4 regions of the Modestobacter roseus genome follow, and region 1 is predicted to be linked to each of the others. Evidence: riboswitches for the same ligand, from Rfam matches in the RefSeq annotation. Region 1 holds a riboswitch; each other region holds the start of a gene.
What was found. Region 1 has a riboswitch for cyclic di-AMP ahead of JD78_RS21700 (LysM peptidoglycan-binding domain-containing protein). Riboswitches for the same ligand answer to the same signal wherever they lie in the genome.
Positions count from the first base shown of each region.

Region 2: another riboswitch for cyclic di-AMP. It lies ahead of JD78_RS15935 (C40 family peptidase); the one in region 1 lies ahead of JD78_RS21700 (LysM peptidoglycan-binding domain-containing protein).
Region 3: another riboswitch for cyclic di-AMP. It lies ahead of JD78_RS10505 (C40 family peptidase); the one in region 1 lies ahead of JD78_RS21700 (LysM peptidoglycan-binding domain-containing protein).
Region 4: another riboswitch for cyclic di-AMP. It lies ahead of JD78_RS08495 (aggregation-promoting factor C-terminal-like domain-containing protein); the one in region 1 lies ahead of JD78_RS21700 (LysM peptidoglycan-binding domain-containing protein).

Region 1 is NZ_VLKF01000001.1:1,480,960-1,484,908, forward strand. Features, by position in the region: gene JD78_RS07065 (NAD-dependent epimerase/dehydratase family protein) at 1-619, opposite strand, end outside; gene JD78_RS21700 (LysM peptidoglycan-binding domain-containing protein) at 758-1,561, opposite strand; cyclic di-AMP (ydaO/yuaA leader) riboswitch at 1,668-1,764, opposite strand; gene JD78_RS07075 (ester cyclase) at 2,238-2,612, shown strand; gene JD78_RS07080 (MFS transporter) at 2,640-3,949, opposite strand, start outside.
Region 2 is NZ_VLKF01000001.1:3,326,890-3,330,838, reverse strand. Features, by position in the region: gene JD78_RS15945 (hypothetical protein) at 2-151, opposite strand; gene JD78_RS15940 (phytoene desaturase family protein) at 242-1,792, opposite strand; cyclic di-AMP (ydaO/yuaA leader) riboswitch at 2,341-2,510, shown strand; gene JD78_RS15935 (C40 family peptidase) at 2,526-3,650, shown strand; gene JD78_RS15930 (DUF3817 domain-containing protein) at 3,828-3,949, shown strand, end outside.
Region 3 is NZ_VLKF01000001.1:2,213,852-2,217,800, forward strand. Features, by position in the region: gene JD78_RS10500 (HesB/IscA family protein) at 98-382, shown strand; cyclic di-AMP (ydaO/yuaA leader) riboswitch at 839-974, shown strand; gene JD78_RS10505 (C40 family peptidase) at 1,189-1,524, shown strand; gene JD78_RS10510 (hypothetical protein) at 1,570-2,103, opposite strand; gene JD78_RS10515 (MBL fold metallo-hydrolase) at 2,243-3,022, opposite strand; gene JD78_RS10520 (alpha/beta hydrolase) at 3,019-3,843, opposite strand.
Region 4 is NZ_VLKF01000001.1:1,777,884-1,781,832, reverse strand. Features, by position in the region: gene JD78_RS08515 (cupin domain-containing protein) at 1-115, opposite strand, end outside; gene JD78_RS08510 (DUF5709 domain-containing protein) at 203-724, shown strand; gene JD78_RS08505 (universal stress protein) at 843-1,388, shown strand; gene JD78_RS08500 (class I SAM-dependent methyltransferase) at 1,455-2,102, shown strand; cyclic di-AMP (ydaO/yuaA leader) riboswitch at 2,291-2,425, shown strand; gene JD78_RS08495 (aggregation-promoting factor C-terminal-like domain-containing protein) at 2,446-3,354, shown strand; gene JD78_RS08490 (YceI family protein) at 3,539-3,949, shown strand, end outside.

The DNA of each region.
Region 1 (3,949 bases):
CGGCGAGGTCGTCGACGTGCACCCAGGCCCAGGTCTTCGCCGGGTTCGCCCGCCGCTCGCCGTCGTGGACAGCCCGGGGCCGCAGCGTGTTCCAGACCGACGTCTCCCCCGCCCCAACGATCGCCGGCGGGCGGACCAGCACGGTGGTGAGCCCGCCGACCTCGGCCAGTGCGGCATCGGTGGCGTTCTTGGTGTCCGGGTAGTCGCCGCTGCCCTCGGGCAGCAGGGGTCCGTCCTCGGCCAGGTCCCCGACACCGGCCGACCGGTCGTAGACCCCGGCGGTGGACACGTGCACCAGCCGGGCGACGCCGGCGTCGCGGGCGGCCCGGGCGATCACCGGCGTGCCCTCGACGCCGACCCGGTGCTGCACCTCCCGGGGGGAACCCATCGGGTGGACCGTGGTGACGACGGCGTCGGCACCCTGCACCACCGTCCGGGCGAAGGCCTCGTCGGCGAAGTCGCCGACGTGCTCGGTGACCCCGTCGCCGTCCGGGGCGCTGCCCGGGCGCCGGACGACGGCCCGCACCCGCGCCGCCCGTTCGACCAGCGCCCGGCACACCGCGCTGCCCACCAGTCCGTTCGCACCGGTCACCACCACGACGGGAGAGGGAGGGGTCACGCCGTCCACCCTGCCAGCGACCGCACGGCGCCGCGCGGCAGGCGACGCAGGACCACCGCCGGCGGCGTCCCCGCCCGGGGACGACCGGGCGGGGACGCCGTTCGACGAACAGACCTCAGGGGCCCGCTCCGGCCGGCGTCAGCCGGGCAGGAACGACACGTGCGGGTGGTCCATGTGGTTGGCGGTGGGCGACCCACGGTCGGCCATCGCCTGCCACGTGCCGGTGCGGACCTGGTAGATCCGCTGCTGCCAGATCACGTACTCGACGCGGAACCGGGCGGCGTTGTCGATGACGTACTGGGCGACGGCGTCGCCCTTGGCCCGGTCGGTGTGCACCATGAAGTCGGCCGCGAGGTCCTCGGTCGGGCTGTGGCCGGGCCGGGTGACGACCGATCCGACCCCGAACCGCTCGGCGACCTCCTGGACGGCGGGACGGACGTGCGGAGCCCACACGTCGTAGGCACCGGCGGCGGCAGCGGGCGCGGCCCGCTCCGCGCTCCGGCTGGCCGCCCGCTCGGCGACCCGGGGAGCGGCAGCAGCGGGGGCGGGCACGCCGCCGAGGGTGAGCCGCTGACCGACGCGCAGGGTGTTCGGGTCGGCCCCGACGACCCCCCGGTTGAGGGCGTGCAGCTGCTGCCACGTGGTGCCGTGGGCAGCCGCGATCCTGCCGAGCGTGTCGCCCGCGCGGACGACGTACTCCCCGGAGGCCGTGGTGGCGGGAGCCGTGGTCGCGGGCGCCGCGGTGGCACCACCGATGGTGAGCACCTGACCCACGCGCAGCCGGTTCGGGTCGCTGAGGACGCCGCCGTTCTCCGCGTAGATGGTCTGCCACGTGGTGCCGTGCGCCGCCGCCAGGCGGCTGAGGGTGTCGCCGGGAGCGACCGTGTGCTCCGCGGCGTGCGCCGGGGCGGCCACCGCGAGCGGGACCGAAGCTGCGGCCACGACCGCCAGGGCGGGACGGGCCAGAGACGCCACGGTGGGGCGCCGGGTGGGACGGCGGTGCCGTCCCCGGTGTCGCTGTGTCATGGGGATGTGCCTCTCACCGCCTGCGGAGTTAGCTGTCGGGTTCGGGCGAGAGCTGCCCGGCCGCGCATGCGGCTTCACCCCAGGGCCCGAGGGCCCGGTCCTGCGTGTGGGTCCCCCGCGCCTGCCCGTCGTGTCGCTGGTCCGGTGGCGGTGGGCAGGTTCGGCGGTCCGCCAGCCGGGCCCACCGCAGTCGGTGGACGGGCGCACGGTAGGCAGACGGCCACGGGCGGGGGCAATTCCGCCGGGGCCGTCCACCGGGCTCCGGACCGCCCGGATCGGGGGTGTCGGCGGTGCGCCGGCACCCCGCCTCGGACACCGCTGGACGGTCAGGTGTCCGGCGCCTGGCCAGCGCGTTCCGCCGATCTCGGCCGGTGTCCTCCCGGACCGGTCGGCCCCCGCCGGACGGCCGTCCAGCTGCTGAGTTGGTTGTACCCTGAACTCACTCGCGGTCGGGGTGTCGTGACCGTCTGCAGTCGACCGCGCCAGCGCGCCCCGGCGCCGGCAGCCACCGGCCCCCGGGCCCGACGCCATGCCCACCGCCGGTGGCCCACGCGCAGCGGCCGACGCGCTCGCGGCCCTAGGCTGCCGCATCGTGGACCAGCAGGCACTGACCTCGATCGTCCATCGCTACTGGGACGGGCTGTGGAACCGCCGCGATCTCACGGTGATCGACGAGCTCATCGCCGAGCCCTACGTGCGGCACTCCTCCGCCGGGACCCGGTCGCTCACCCGGGCCCAGTTCACCCGGGAGGTCCGCGACTCCTGGCAGCTGCTGCACGACCCCGCGACCACCGTCGACGACCAGGTGACGGCGGAGGACCGGGTCTGGACGCGGGCCACCACCACCGGCCTGAACCTGGACACCGGCCAGACCTCGGTGGTCACCTGGCTGGTGGTGCACCGGGTCGCCGACGGCCGGATCGCCGAGTCCTGGAGCGCCACCCTGCCCGGCGTCGACTGGCGCTGACCGTCCCCGCCACGCGGGGCTCCTCGGTCAGCCCAGGTCGCGCAGCCGCTGCGCGCCGGCCATCCGACGCCGGCTGACCACCGCGTACAGCGCGACGAACGCGAGCACGCCGACCCCCATGCCGAGCAGCGTCCAGCGCAGCCCGATGGCGTCGGCGAGCAGGCCCAGCGGGAGGGCGGCGATGCCGAACGCGCCGAAGCTGAGCATGATCAGCCCCTGCACCCGCCCGTGGTACTCCAGGTCCGAGAGGGCGATGAGCTGCGACTGGTTGGTGGTCTGGAAGGCGAGCATCGACGCGCCCACGGCGAGGAGCACGACCACGGCGACGGCGGCGTTGGGTGCGATCGCCAGCGCGCAGATGGCGATGCCGAAGACCGCGCCGGAGGCCACCAGCACCCGGGTCTGCCGGACCCACGAGCTGCGCCGCCCCAGCAGCAGCCCCGCCGCCACCCCGCCCACCGCGGACGTCGCCGCCAGGACCCCGTAACCGACCGAGCCGAGGCCGAACAGGTCGCTGGAGATGGTCGGCATGAAGGCCAGGTACGGCAGGCCCATCATGGCCACGCCGATGCCGCACCACACCAGGGCGCTCAGCTCGGGGTGCCGCCGGACGTAGCGCACCCCGTCGGCGAGCTCGCCGAGCGGTGACCGGCCGGAGGCCTCGCCCTGCCGCCGCCCGGCGGGCAGGGCGGCGGTGAGGAGGACCCCGACGGCGGCCAGCACCGCGCTGGACAGGAAGACCGCCTCGACGCCCCAGGTGACCGCGCCGATGACCACCCCGGCCAGCGCCGGGCCGACCACCCGGTTCACCTCGGCGTTCACCAGCAGCAGCGAGACCGCCTGCGGCACCGAGCCACGCGGCACCAGCTCGCTCAGGAAGGCCATCCGGGCCGGGTTGAACAGCGCGAACCCCACGGCCTGGAGCACGCCGGCGCCGAGCAGCATCCAGTAGGCGATGACGTCGAGGACGACCGCCAGCCCGATCCAGGCGCTGGACACGGCCAGCAGCAGGACCGAGACCTGCAGCACCAGCCGCTTGGGCAGCCGGTCCGCGGCGACGCCACCCCACGGCGTGGCCACCAGCAGCGCCACCCCGAACGCCAGCAGCACCCCGCCCAGCGCGGCGTTGGACCCGGTGAGCTCGAAGGCCAGCCAGCTGCGGGCGATCGCCTGGGCCATGACGCCGAGGAAGACCGCGGCGGCGTTGAGGTAGAGGACGAGGAAGCCGCCGATGCGGAGCAGCGCCATCGCGCCGAGAGCCGACGGGGCCTCCGGCGTCGCGGGGGGCACCGTGCCGGGAACCGGGACCGCGGGTACCGGCACCTCGGGCGCCGGCA
Region 2 (3,949 bases), 1.8 Mb from region 1:
GTCAGTCGACGAGGCCGCCGACCAGCAGCATGTAGCCGAAGATCACGACCAGGATCAGCGCGATGGCGCCGGCGACGATCGCCCGGCTGCGGTTCTGCCGGGACTTCGACGTCGGCTGCGGGTCGGAGGGGTCGTTCGGCGGCGTGCTCATGGCGGCTCCCGTCGTCGTCAGGGCCGGGTGGCCCCTGGCTCTGCAGCCTCCGTTCCCCGTGAGCGGCTGATCACGCACGGATCGCGGGAGTCAGCGGCCGAGCAGGTGCTGGGCCGCGGCGAACCCGCCGAGCCCGCTGACCGCACCGCCGCGCACCGTGCCCCCGGACGACGCGGCGACCACCCGCGGGTGCGACGTCGCCACGCCCCAGGTGCCGGCCTGGGCCGGGTCGGTGGCCACCGGCCAGGACAGGTCGCCGTGGAAGATGTGCCCGCCGGGCATGGCCAGTGCGGCCTCGACGTCCAGCGGCGAGGCCGCCTGCAGGCAGGGCCGGCCCTCGGCGTCGATGGCCAGGCAGTCGGCCAGCGGCTCGGTGAGGTGGTCGTCGAACTGGGCGACGACCCGGCGCACCGCCTCCTCGCGGGTGCCCACCGGGTCGGCCGCGAACAGCTCCGCCGGGGTGTGCAGGCCGAAGAGGGTCAGCGTGTGCAGCCCGGTGCCGCCGGTGATCGACGGGTCGGTCAGCGAGTGGCAGTACACCTCGAACGGGACGACGTCCGGCAGCTGCCCGGCCGCGGCCTTCGCGTACGCGGCGTCGATCGCCGACGCCGACTCGTCGACGTGCACCGTGCCGCTGAACACCCGGTGCGGGTCGTCGCCGGAGCGCAGCCCGGGCAGCCGCCGCAGCACCATGTTGACCTTGAGCTGGGAACCCGACGGTCGCGGGCCGGCCGGCGCGCCGAGCAGGTCGTCCAGCACCGCCGGCGCGGCGCCGCCCACGAGGTGCCCGGCGTCGGCCGCGTGTGCGACCCCGTCCGCGTCGGTCCAGTGCACCGTGACGCCGTCCGCGCGGGTCTCCAGCGCGGTCACCGTGGCCCCGGTCAGCAGCGTGGCGCCGGCGGCCCGGGCAGCGGTGGCGATCGCGCCGCTGACCGCGCCCATGCCGCCGACCGGCACCCGCCAGCGGCCGGTGCCGTTGCCGACCAGGTGGTAGAGGAAGCAGCGCCCGGCCAGCCCGTCGGCGGCGTGCACGTCGGCGAAGGTGCCGATCAGCCCGTCGGTGAGCGCGATGCCGCGCACGTCGTCGTCGGTCAGGTGGTCGCCGACGACGTCGGCCAGCGGCCGCTCGCGCAGGTCGTGCCAGATGCCCGGGTCGCGCAGCCGCCCGGCGAGCTCCGCCTCGCCGGGCAGCGGCTCGGTGAGGGTGGGTGCGAGGTCCTCGGCGAGGGTGCTCAGCCGGCCGTAGAAGCGCTGCCAGCCGGCCAGCTCGGCGTCGGAGCCGGTGAGCGCGCGGAAGGACGCCGCCGTCGCGGGCCCCTCGTCCCGCTCGACCAGCAGGCTCCGGTGCCGCCCGTCGCGGCGCAGCGGGGTCCAGGACGCCACGGCCCGGTCGCGCAGGTCCAGCGGCAGGCCCAGGTCGGTGACGATCCGGTCGGGCAGCAGGCTGACCAGGTAGGAGTACGCCGACAGCCGGACGTCGACGCCGGGGAACACCTGCTGGCTGACCGCGGCGCCGCCGAGCACGTCCCGCCGCTCCAGCACCAGCACCGACCACCCCGCCCGGGCCAGGTAGGCGGCGGCGACCAGGCCGTTGTGCCCGCCGCCGACCACGACCGCGTCGTACCGCGCCGCCGTGCTCACGCCAGGTCCCGGGCGGGGCGCGGCGCGAACGGGGCGTCGACGTCGTGCCCGAACGGCACCGCGACGGCGAGGTGGGGGGCGGCCCAGGGGGCGGTGGCAAGGGTCGGCACCGGGTCATCCTGGCGGGCCGGGGACCGCGGGGCGCTAGCAGGTCCGGCGCACGCTCCCGGGCAACGCCGCGCCGGGAGCCCGTCGGGCCGCCCAGCGGAGCCGGCGCGTGGGCGGCCCGTGCGATCGCGGAGCGTGATCAGACGGTCGCCGGGGCCGGGGGGACAGCACCGGCCGGGGGTCGGGGGGGGGCTCCGACCGGGCGCCCGCGGGTGCCCAGGTCGGGTCGCGTGTCGCCGGTCCGGACCCGGAGCCCGGGGAGAGTGGTCGGGTCCGGGAGCCGCGAATCCCGGCGCGCCAGTCACCCTCGGTGAGCGTGTTGGAGCACACCACCGGAGTTTCTCAACAAAATCGCAATGAGCCTTTGTCACGAGCCCATAACGCCCTTACGGTGGGCGGCGGTCCGGACGGGCACCTCAGCCACCCCTCGGTGGCGACCGACCAGACCGCCGCCGAACTCCACGGCCCGCGCACGACGGCGGGCCAGGGGACCGGGGACCCACCGCAGCACTGGGGTGAAGCACTGCGCGGCCCAGCCGGGCCGCAGGTGCCGGGTGTCTTCCCATCCGAACCCGTCAGCTAACTCGGTAGGCGGCACGTTGGAAGAAAGGACCACCCGCCGAACATGGCGAGTTCGCTCAACCCTGCCCGTCGCGGGTCCGTCTCCCGCCGGGCCGTCGTCACCCTCATCGCCGCCGGCGCCCTCGTCGCCGCCCCGCTGCTCGCCCCCGCGCCCGCCGCGGCCGAGCCCACCACCTCCGCCGAGGCCGCCACCCTGGTCGCCGAGCGCGCGCACGACCTCGAGGTCGTCACCGAGCAGTTCAACGACGCCCGCGTCGAGCTGGACACCAAGCAGGCCGAGGTCGACGCCGCCACCGCCCAGGTCGCGGCCGCCGAGGCCGCCCTCGCCGGGGCCCGCGACCGGGTCCGCGAGGTCGCCCGCAGCGCCTACACCGGCGACCAGCTGAGCACCCTGCAGGCGATGCTCACCAGCGAGTCCGCCGACGAGCTGATGGACCGGGTCGGCACGCTGGACTCGATCGCCGACCACAACAACGGCATCCTCGGCGAGGCCGTCACGGCCGACGAGCAGGCCACCGAGGCCAAGGCGGCGGCCGAGGCCGCCGCCACCGAGGCGCAGGCCCAGCTCGACCAGGTCGAGGCGCAGCGCACGGACCTGAACAAGCAGATCGCCGAGTACCAGGCGCTGTACGAGCGCCTCTCCGCCGCGGAGCAGGCCGCCTCGCGGGCCGAGGCCGAGCGCCGGCACGCCGCCGAGGCCGCCGCGGCACAGCAGGCGTCCGGCTCCGGCTCCGGTTCCCGTGGGGGCGGCAGCGCCGCCCGCGGCGCGGCTCCGGCCGCGCAGGCCCCGTCCGCGCCGGTCGTCGCCTCCAGCGGCGCCGCCGGGACGGCGGTCAGCACCGCCATGGCCCAGCAGGGCAAGCCCTACGTGTGGGCCGCCGCCGGTCCGGGGTCGTTCGACTGCTCCGGTCTGGTGCAGTACGCCTACGCCGCCGCCGGTGTCTCGCTGCCGCACTCCAGCCGGGCCCAGGCCAGCATGGGGCGCGCGGTGTCCCGGGGTGAGCTGCAGCCGGGCGACCTGATCGCCTTCTACTCCCCGGTCAGCCACATCGGCATCTACATCGGCAACGGCCAGATGGTGCACGCGCCGACCTCCGGCGACGTCGTCAAGGTCGCCAGCATCGACGTGATGGGCAGCATCACCGCGATGCGCCGCATCGCCGGCTGAGGAAGGACCCCGTCCCGCTCACCCCTCGCACGTTCGGGGTGAGCCCCCGGACAGGGCCGCTCCAGCGCTTCACCACCGGTGCCCCGGTCGCCGCACGGCGACCGGGGCACCGGTGTCTCCGGGGGACGTCGATCACATCCGGGAGACCGCGGCGCCGGTGGTTCGTTGTCCCCGGTCGTGGCTGCCCGACTGCTCGCCCCTGCCCCCGTGGCCCGCGCCTTCCGCGTCGTCGCCGTCGCCGAGGCGGTGTCCTGGGTGCTCCTGCTCGCCGGGATGTTCGTCAAGTGGGTGCTGCGCAC
Region 3 (3,949 bases), 730 kb from region 1:
GGGGGTGCGAGGCGAACCGTCTCCGGTCGACCGCCTTGCCCGCCGGCCACCGACGTCCGGCGGGCTGGGCCCCCTGCAACCGAGAGGACCCCGCACGATGCTGACCCTCACCCCCACCGCCGCCACCGCGATCAAGGGGATCCTCGGCCAGTCCGAGGTCCCCGAGGCCGGTGGTCTGCGGATCGCCAACGACCCGACCGGCGCGAACCTGGAGCTCAGCCTGGCCGCCGTGCCCGCCGAGGACGACGCGGTGCTCGACGAGGCCGGGGCGCGGGTGTTCCTGGACTCCCGCGCCGCGGAGCTGCTCGACGACAAGACGCTCGACGCGGCCGCCGGCCCCGACGGCTCGCTGCAGTTCGGGATCGGCGAGCAGACCGCCTGATCTCCGCAGCACCAGCACGACGACAGCGCCGCCGAGGAGTGATCCCCGGCGGCGCTGTCGCGTGCTGGGGAAGTACCCCCGGCAACGTCGTGGTCTGCCCACCCCCGGTGGGCAGACCACGACTGTCGGCAGCACCCCATGTGACCCCCGCCGTGCGCCCGGGCCCCCGCTCCTGACGCAGCTCCAGGGCTTGGCGCGTCGTGAGGCCGTCAACACGAAGCGTGGGCACGCGCCGCCGTCCGACACGATCGTTTCCCCGCGAGACACGCCGGGGACGGCTTGGCGTTTGTTGCGGTCGCGACGGCGAGTCGCTGTCCGAGGGCTCCCGGATCGGGTCGAGATGGACCGCTGCGGACTCCGGGATGCCGACCTAGCGTCATCGCGGCCGACCGGGTCCGACCGTCACCGCCTGTGGTGACACCCGGACGGCACCGCCGAACCGGACGTCGGCTGCGCACGCTGCAGCCGCCGCCTGGACCGGGGACCCACCGCAGTTCTGGGGTGAAGCACGGCCGCACGCAGGTGCGGCCGAGCCGGGCGAGTTCCCCGCCCGAACCCGTCAGCTAACTCGGTAGGCGGTTGAGGAGAACAAGGAGAACCCGTCGTTCCATGACGACCCTGCGCACCACCTCTGCACGTCGTTCCACCCGCACCGCCAAGGGCGCGCTGATCGCGCTGCTCACCGGCGCCGGCGTGGTGCTCACCCCCCTCGCCGCACAGGCCAACGCCGGGGCGCCGCCCCGCCGGCCGCGGCTCCGATCGCCGCGCCGGTCGCGGCCACCGCAGCGCCGAACTCCGCCGCCCAGGTGGTCATCGACACCGCGCTCGCACAGCTGGGCAAGCCCTACGTGTGGGCCGGGGCCGGCCCGAACGTCTACGACTGCTCGGGCCTGACCCAGTTCGCGTACCGGGCGGCCGGGATCACCCTGCCGCACTCGTCGCGGATGCAGTCCACGATGGGCGTGCCCGTCGACCGGGCCCACCTGCAGCCGGGTGACCTGGTCTTCTACTACTCCCCCGTCGGGCACGTGGGGATCTACCTGGGCGACGGGCTGATGGTGCACGCGCCGACCAGCGGCGACGTCGTCCGCGTCGCCAGCATCGACATGTGGGGCTACAACACCGCGCGTCGGCTGGTCTGAGTCGCACACCTCCCGGGGACGCCGCAGTGGCGCCCCCGGGAGGTGTCAGGCCGCCTGGGCCAGGCAGCTGACGGCCGGCCAGCCCGGCGGCAGCGCCCGGGTGGCCTCCCCACCGCGGACGGCGAGGAAGGGGCGGGTCAGCCGCTCCTTCTCGATCCGGTCCCAGGCGGTGAGCAGCTCGGCGACCCAGCGGGCCAGGGTCAGCGCGTCGCTGGCCAGCGGATCGCCGGCGGTCTCCGGACGCGGCCGGGTCGGGATCCGCGGCCAGCGCGGGCTCACCAGGCTCCGCTTGGACGACGGCAGCGACGCGACGTGCGCGGCGAAGGCGGCGTCGAGCGCGCTGGTCTCCGCGACGATCGCCACGGCGAGCGCAGCGGCGTCGGCACCGCGGCCGAACCGCACCGAGGCCTTCTCGGTGGGCACCATGATCCGGCCGACGAGCAGCCGGGCGATCCGGTCGTCGTCCGAGGGCAGCACCCAGGCACCGGCCATCGTCGACTCGAGCCCCTCGCCGACGTTGACGTGCCAGCCGACCACCCGGTCCTCGACCGGCTGGTCGATGACGACGATCCCGCGCATCCCGCTCTCCTGACTCCGGTGAAGCCGTGTTGCTGCGCAGCATCGAGGACGTTGCCGACAGGATTCGCCGAAACGGGGCGTCGACGCCGAGTCGTCACACCATCCGCACCGGCAGTCCCACGAGCCGCAGACGCGCTGGTCAGCCGCCCACGTCGACCGGTACGCCGGAGGGCAGCCAGCGGAACCGCCGACCGACGTCCGGCGCCCGGTCCAGCGCACGCTGCACGCCGTCCCGCCCCTCGCGGAAGTGGCTCCAGCCCTCGTGGTGCACCGGGACGACGACCCGTGGCTCCAGCAGCCGCGCCGTCCGTACCGCGCCCCGGCCCGTCATCGAGAAGCGCAGCGGGCCGGTGACGGGAAACCGGACGCCGCCCAGGTGCAGCACGGCCACGTCGACGGTCAGCCGGTCGGCGACCTCCCGCAGCCGGCGGTGGAACACGGTGTCCCCGGAGATCCACACCACGCCACCCTCGGCTCCCTGCGGGTGGACGGCGAAGCCGACGACGTCCCCGGACACCCGCCGGCTCAACGGCGGGCCGTGCCGCGCCGGCGTCGCGGTGACCACCAGCGGCACCCGACCGGGGGCGGTCAGCACCGTCGAGGCCCACGGCACGAGACCCCGCGCGCCGTCCCCCAGCCGCGCGGCCCCGGCCACCGTCGTCACCACCACCGGGGCCGACGGCAGCAGCGCCCGGCCGGCGTCGTCCAGGTTGTCGGCGTGGTGGTCGTGGCTGAGCAGGACGGCGTCCACCGGCGGCAGGTCACCCCGGTCAAGCGCCGGGCCGGTGACCTTGCGCGAGCTGGTGCCCCAGCCGAAGTCGTACCGCCGTCCGGGCGGGTCGAAGGTCGGGTCGGTGAGCAGCGTCCACCCGGCGAGCTCGACCAGCAGTGTCGGCCCGCCGACGTGCGTGAGCCTCACTGGGCGCCGAGCACCCGGGGGCCGGTCGCGTGCTCGAGCGCCCAGTCGAGGGCCTCGTCGGCGACGGCCTGCCAGCCGGGAGCGGCGGGCAGCAGGTGCGGGAAGCCCTCGTGCTCGCGGAGCTCGGTGACCGTGTCGCCCCGGTAGTGCTTGGCGTTCGAGCGCTGCACCGACGGCGGCATGATGTGGTCCTCGCTGCCGGAGATGAACAGCAGCGGCGGGCGGGCCGGGTTGGCGTAGTCGACGTGCGCGTCCTGCGGCCCGGGCATGAAGTTGGCCAGCACCGAGCTCCACAGGATGTTGCCCGGCGCGGGGATCGCGTACCGCTGGTACAGCCGGCGGGACTCCTCCTCGGTGAAGGTGTTGGTGAAGGCGTAGTGCCACTGCTCCTCGCTGAGCGGGACGGCGCGGTGCCGGTTCGCCGGGTTCTTGAACGCCGTCCAGGTCGACCGCAGCTGCGACAGCGGGAGCACCCGTACGTCCTCGGTGGGGGCGGAGTTGAGCGTGACGCCGACCGCGCCGAGGCCCCGGTCGAGCAGCAACTGGGTGATCGCGCCGCCGGCGGAGTGGCCGATGAGGACCGGCGGCTGCTCCAGCTCACCGATGACCTGCGCCAGGGAGTCGACGATCTGCGGCAGGGTGACCTCGGCGACCGGGGTGGGGTCGGCGTTGAGCGCCTCGACCTCCACCTCGAAGCCCGGGTAGGCGGGGGTGAGCACCCGGAAGCCGCGGGCCTCGTAGTGCGCCTTCCACTCCTCCCAGCTGCGCGGGGTCACCCAGAAGCCGTGGATCAGGACGATGGTGTCGGGGGCGGTGTCCATGGCGCTCTCCCTGCGGGTCGGTCGGGCTGCTGACGCGGGGAGCGTGGCAGCGTGCCGGACTGCAGGATCGGCTCTCCCTGCAGACCTCTGGCCCCTCCGTGCCGGG
Region 4 (3,949 bases), 300 kb from region 1:
TCTCCCCACCCGGCGGGATGGTCATGATCACCAGCTGGGAGTGCTCGCCGGTCCACAGCACGCGGCGGAAGTCGGCACTCTGCTCGGCGACGGTGGCGATGGTGAAGTGCTCCATGGGCGCCGTTCCTCCAGTTCGGTCGATCTGCTGACCGGCGCGCGCCGGTCCTGGTGATCAGTCAAGAGCAGGACGGCGGCCACCGCGATGCGAGACCCGCTCCTGGAGGCCCTGGTGCACCCGGCCGTGCGGGAGCATGCTGCCGCCGTCAGCGCCGCCCAGCCCCCGGAGGCAGCCATGCGCACCCACCACGACGGCACCGACCCGGCGACCGTGGCCGCCGTCTCGGACACCCTCGAGCCGGACGCCGACGACGACACCGCCGGCTGGTCACCGCCGGACCGGCCGTGGGTGTCGACCGGCTGGGGCACCACCGAGCGCGAGGAGGCCGGCGAGAGCCTCTCCGGCCGGCTGGCCCGCGAGCTCCGGGACGGCGGGGCCGACGACGAGGGGGCCGACGACGAGGGGGACGGGCTGGGCGACGACGCCGGCACCGACGGGGAGCTGCGCGACGACGAGGTCGGCGACGACCGCGCAGGCCGGCTGGCCGACGACGACGACGGCGTGGTCGACACGGAGGACGAGCTGTACGCGGAGGACGAGGGCGTCGACGGGGGAGGGGCGTCGGCGGAGGAGGCCGCGGTGCACGTCGTCCGGGACGCGCGCTGAGCCGGGCGGGGCACGGACCGTCGGGACCTCCGGCACTGTGCGCGCGGCGGCGCCGTGCGCCAGGGTGGGGGTCCGGCCGCCTGGGGCGGCGCGGGACGGGCACGGACAGGAGGACACGGTGACGGAGCAGGGCGGCACGCGGGACGCGCTGGCAGCGGAGGTCGACGAGGCCATGGCCGGGACCTCCGAGGGAGCGTCGACCGCGGCGGTCGACGGTGGTGTCGGTGGCGGGGTCGTCGTGGGCCACGACGGCTCCGGGTGTGCCCAGGAGGCGCTCCAGTGGGCGGCGGGGCTGGCCGAGCGGGCCGGGTGGCCGCTGCACGTCGTCCGCGCCTGGCGGATCGCCACCGCGCCGCAGCCGGCCAGCTGGTCGCCGGGCTACGTGCCGCCGATGGAGGACTACGAGAAGGCGGTCCAGACCGACCTGGAGGCCGACGTCGTGGCCGCGCTCGGCCGGGACCGCGCCGCGGGGGTCGGCTGCCACGTCGCGCACACCGCGCCGGTGAAGGCGCTCATCGCCGCCGCCCGGGACGCGGACCTGCTGGTGGTGGGCGCCCGCGGCCGCGGCGGTTTCGCCGGGCTGCTGCTGGGCTCGACCAGCGACCAGGTCACCCGGCACGCGCCGTGCCCGGTCACCGTGGTGCGGAGCGACCGCAAGGACTGAGCGCAGCGCCCGGACCGGGCGCACCCCGGTGGTCCGCGGGCGGACGGGCGGGTGTCCACTGTCGGGGTGTCCGCCCCCGACCGCGTCCCGCCGTCCTTCCTGCAGGCCCACACCCGGGTGGCGCGGCCGACCCTGATCCCCGAGGTGCAGCTGCACGTCGCCGACGACGTCGTCGCCCTCTGGGAGGCGATGGAGACCGAGGCCGGCGGCGCCGGCCAGGACCCGCCGTTCTGGGCGGCGGCCTGGCCCGGTGGCCAGGCGCTGGCCCGGCACGTCCTGGACTCCCCGGAGCTCGTCGCCGGCCGGCGCGTGCTGGACCTCGGCGCGGGGAGCGGGCTGGTCGCCGTGGCGGCGCTGAAGGCCGGCGCCGCGCACGTCATCGCGAGTGACGTCGACCCGTACTCCCACACCGCGATCGCGCTGAACGCCGAGCTCAACGGCGTCAGGGGGATCGAGGTGGTGGGTGACGTGCTGGGCGAGGACGGGCCGGACGTCGACGTCGTGCTGGCCGGGGACGTCTGCTACGACCGCGACATGACCGCCCGGGTGCTGCCCTACCTGGGCGCCCACTGGCTGCGCGGCGCCACGGTGCTGCTCGGTGACCCCGGCCGTGCCTACCTGCCCCGCGAGGGGCTGCTCCCGGCCGCCGTGCACGACGTCCCGGACGCCGACGGCGGTGAGGTCCGCCGGACGACGGTCTGGCGGCTGCCCTGAGGTCCGGGCGCCCGGTGCTCGCGTGACGAGCGGGGCGTGCGGGGCGAGTCACACCGCGCTGACCAGGGGAGTCGTGGCAGATCCCGACGAACTGGCCGCCTGGCGTTGTCACGAGGTCGTCACGGGCCTTACCTTGGGCCGGTCCGGCCGGACGTCACGTCCCCATCCGGGGAGCCCGCGCCGGGTGCCGCCGAGTCGCTGCCCGCAGCGATCCGGGGACCCACCGCAGCACTGGGGTGAATCCCGCCCGGGCACGTGCCCGGCCGGGTAGGGCGTCTTCCCGCCCGAATCCGTCAGCTAACCCGGTAGGCGGCCACGGAAGAGCCCAGGAGCCCCCTCCTCCATGTCCCCCCGCACCACCCCGCACGACGACGCCCTGGACGACGCGGCCGTGCCCGCCGACGACGGCCTGCCCACCGCGGTCCTGCCCGTCGGCGCCGCGAAGAGCTCCCGCCGCCTGGCACCCCCGACGGGGCTGCGCCGGCCGGCGATGTACCTGGCCGCCGCTGCGGTCGGCGCGGTCCTGGTGAACGTCGCGGTGAGCGGGCAGACCGACGCCGAGGCCACCGCCGCGCCGGAGCCGGTGAGCATCGCCACCCAGCTGGGCCTCACCGCCGAGCACGCCAGCACGGTCGTCGCCGAGGGTGAGGTGGGTGACCGGCTCGGCGAGCTGGCGGCCGACCGCAGCCAGCGGCAGGAGGCCGAGGTCGCCGCCCAGCAGGTGCAGGCCGCCGCCGTGGCCGCCGAGGAGGCCCGGCTGGCCGAGGAGGCCCGGCTGGCCGAGGAGGCCCGGCTCGCCGAGGAGGCCCGGCTGGCCGAGGAGGCGCGGCTGGCCGAGGAGGCGCGTCAGGCCGAGGAGGCCCGCAAGGCCGAGCGGGCCGCCGCCGCCCAGCGGTCGCAGTCCGCCCCCCGGTCCTCCGGCGGCGGCTCGTCCGCCCCGGCCCCGGCCGCCGCCGCGCCCGCAGGCTCCTACCAGGAGTACGCGCTGTCGAAGCTCGGCGGTGACTCCGGCCAGTTCTCCTGCCTGGAGAAGCTGTGGGGCAAGGAGAGCGGCTGGAACCCCAACGCGCAGAACCCGCGCAGCACCGCCTACGGCATCCCGCAGTTCCTGGACTCCACCTGGAAGGGCACCGGGATCGCGAAGACCTCCGACGGCTACCGGCAGATCGACGCCGGCCTGATCTACATCAACAACCGCTACGGCTCGCCGTGCGGCGCGTGGTCGCAGTCGCAGTCCGCCGGCTGGTACTGATCGACCCGCTCCTGATCGACTGCTCCCGCTCGACCTGCTCCTGAACCAACCAGCACCGCCCAGGAGGGGCCGCCCGCACCGGGCGGTCCCTCCTGGTGTGCCGAGTCCGGCACCGCCCTGCCAGAATGTCGTCCCCATCGGACAGGATCACCGGGTGGACCACCCCGACCAGGAGGACTGAACCGTGGGCAAGCACCGGGCACCCGAGCCCGCGGCCTCGGACTTCGACGCCGCGACCGCCGCGTTGGCGGACGTGACCGGCGACTACGTCGTCGACGCCGCGCACACCCGCATCGGCGTCCGTGCGCGGCACGCGATGGTGACGACCGTGCGCGGCGCGTTCACCGACTTCGCCGGCACCGCGCACCTCGACACCGGCGACCCGGGTGCGAGCAGCGTCTCGCTGCGCATCCGCACCGCCAGCATCGACACCGGGGCTCCCGACCGCGACGCGCACCTGCGCTCGGCGGACTTCCTGGACGTCGAGCAGTTCCCGGAGATGCGCTTCGACTCGACCGCCGTGCAGCAGGTCGACGACGAGGTCTACCGGGTCACCGGCGACCTGACCATCAAGGACGTCACCCGCTCGGTCGAC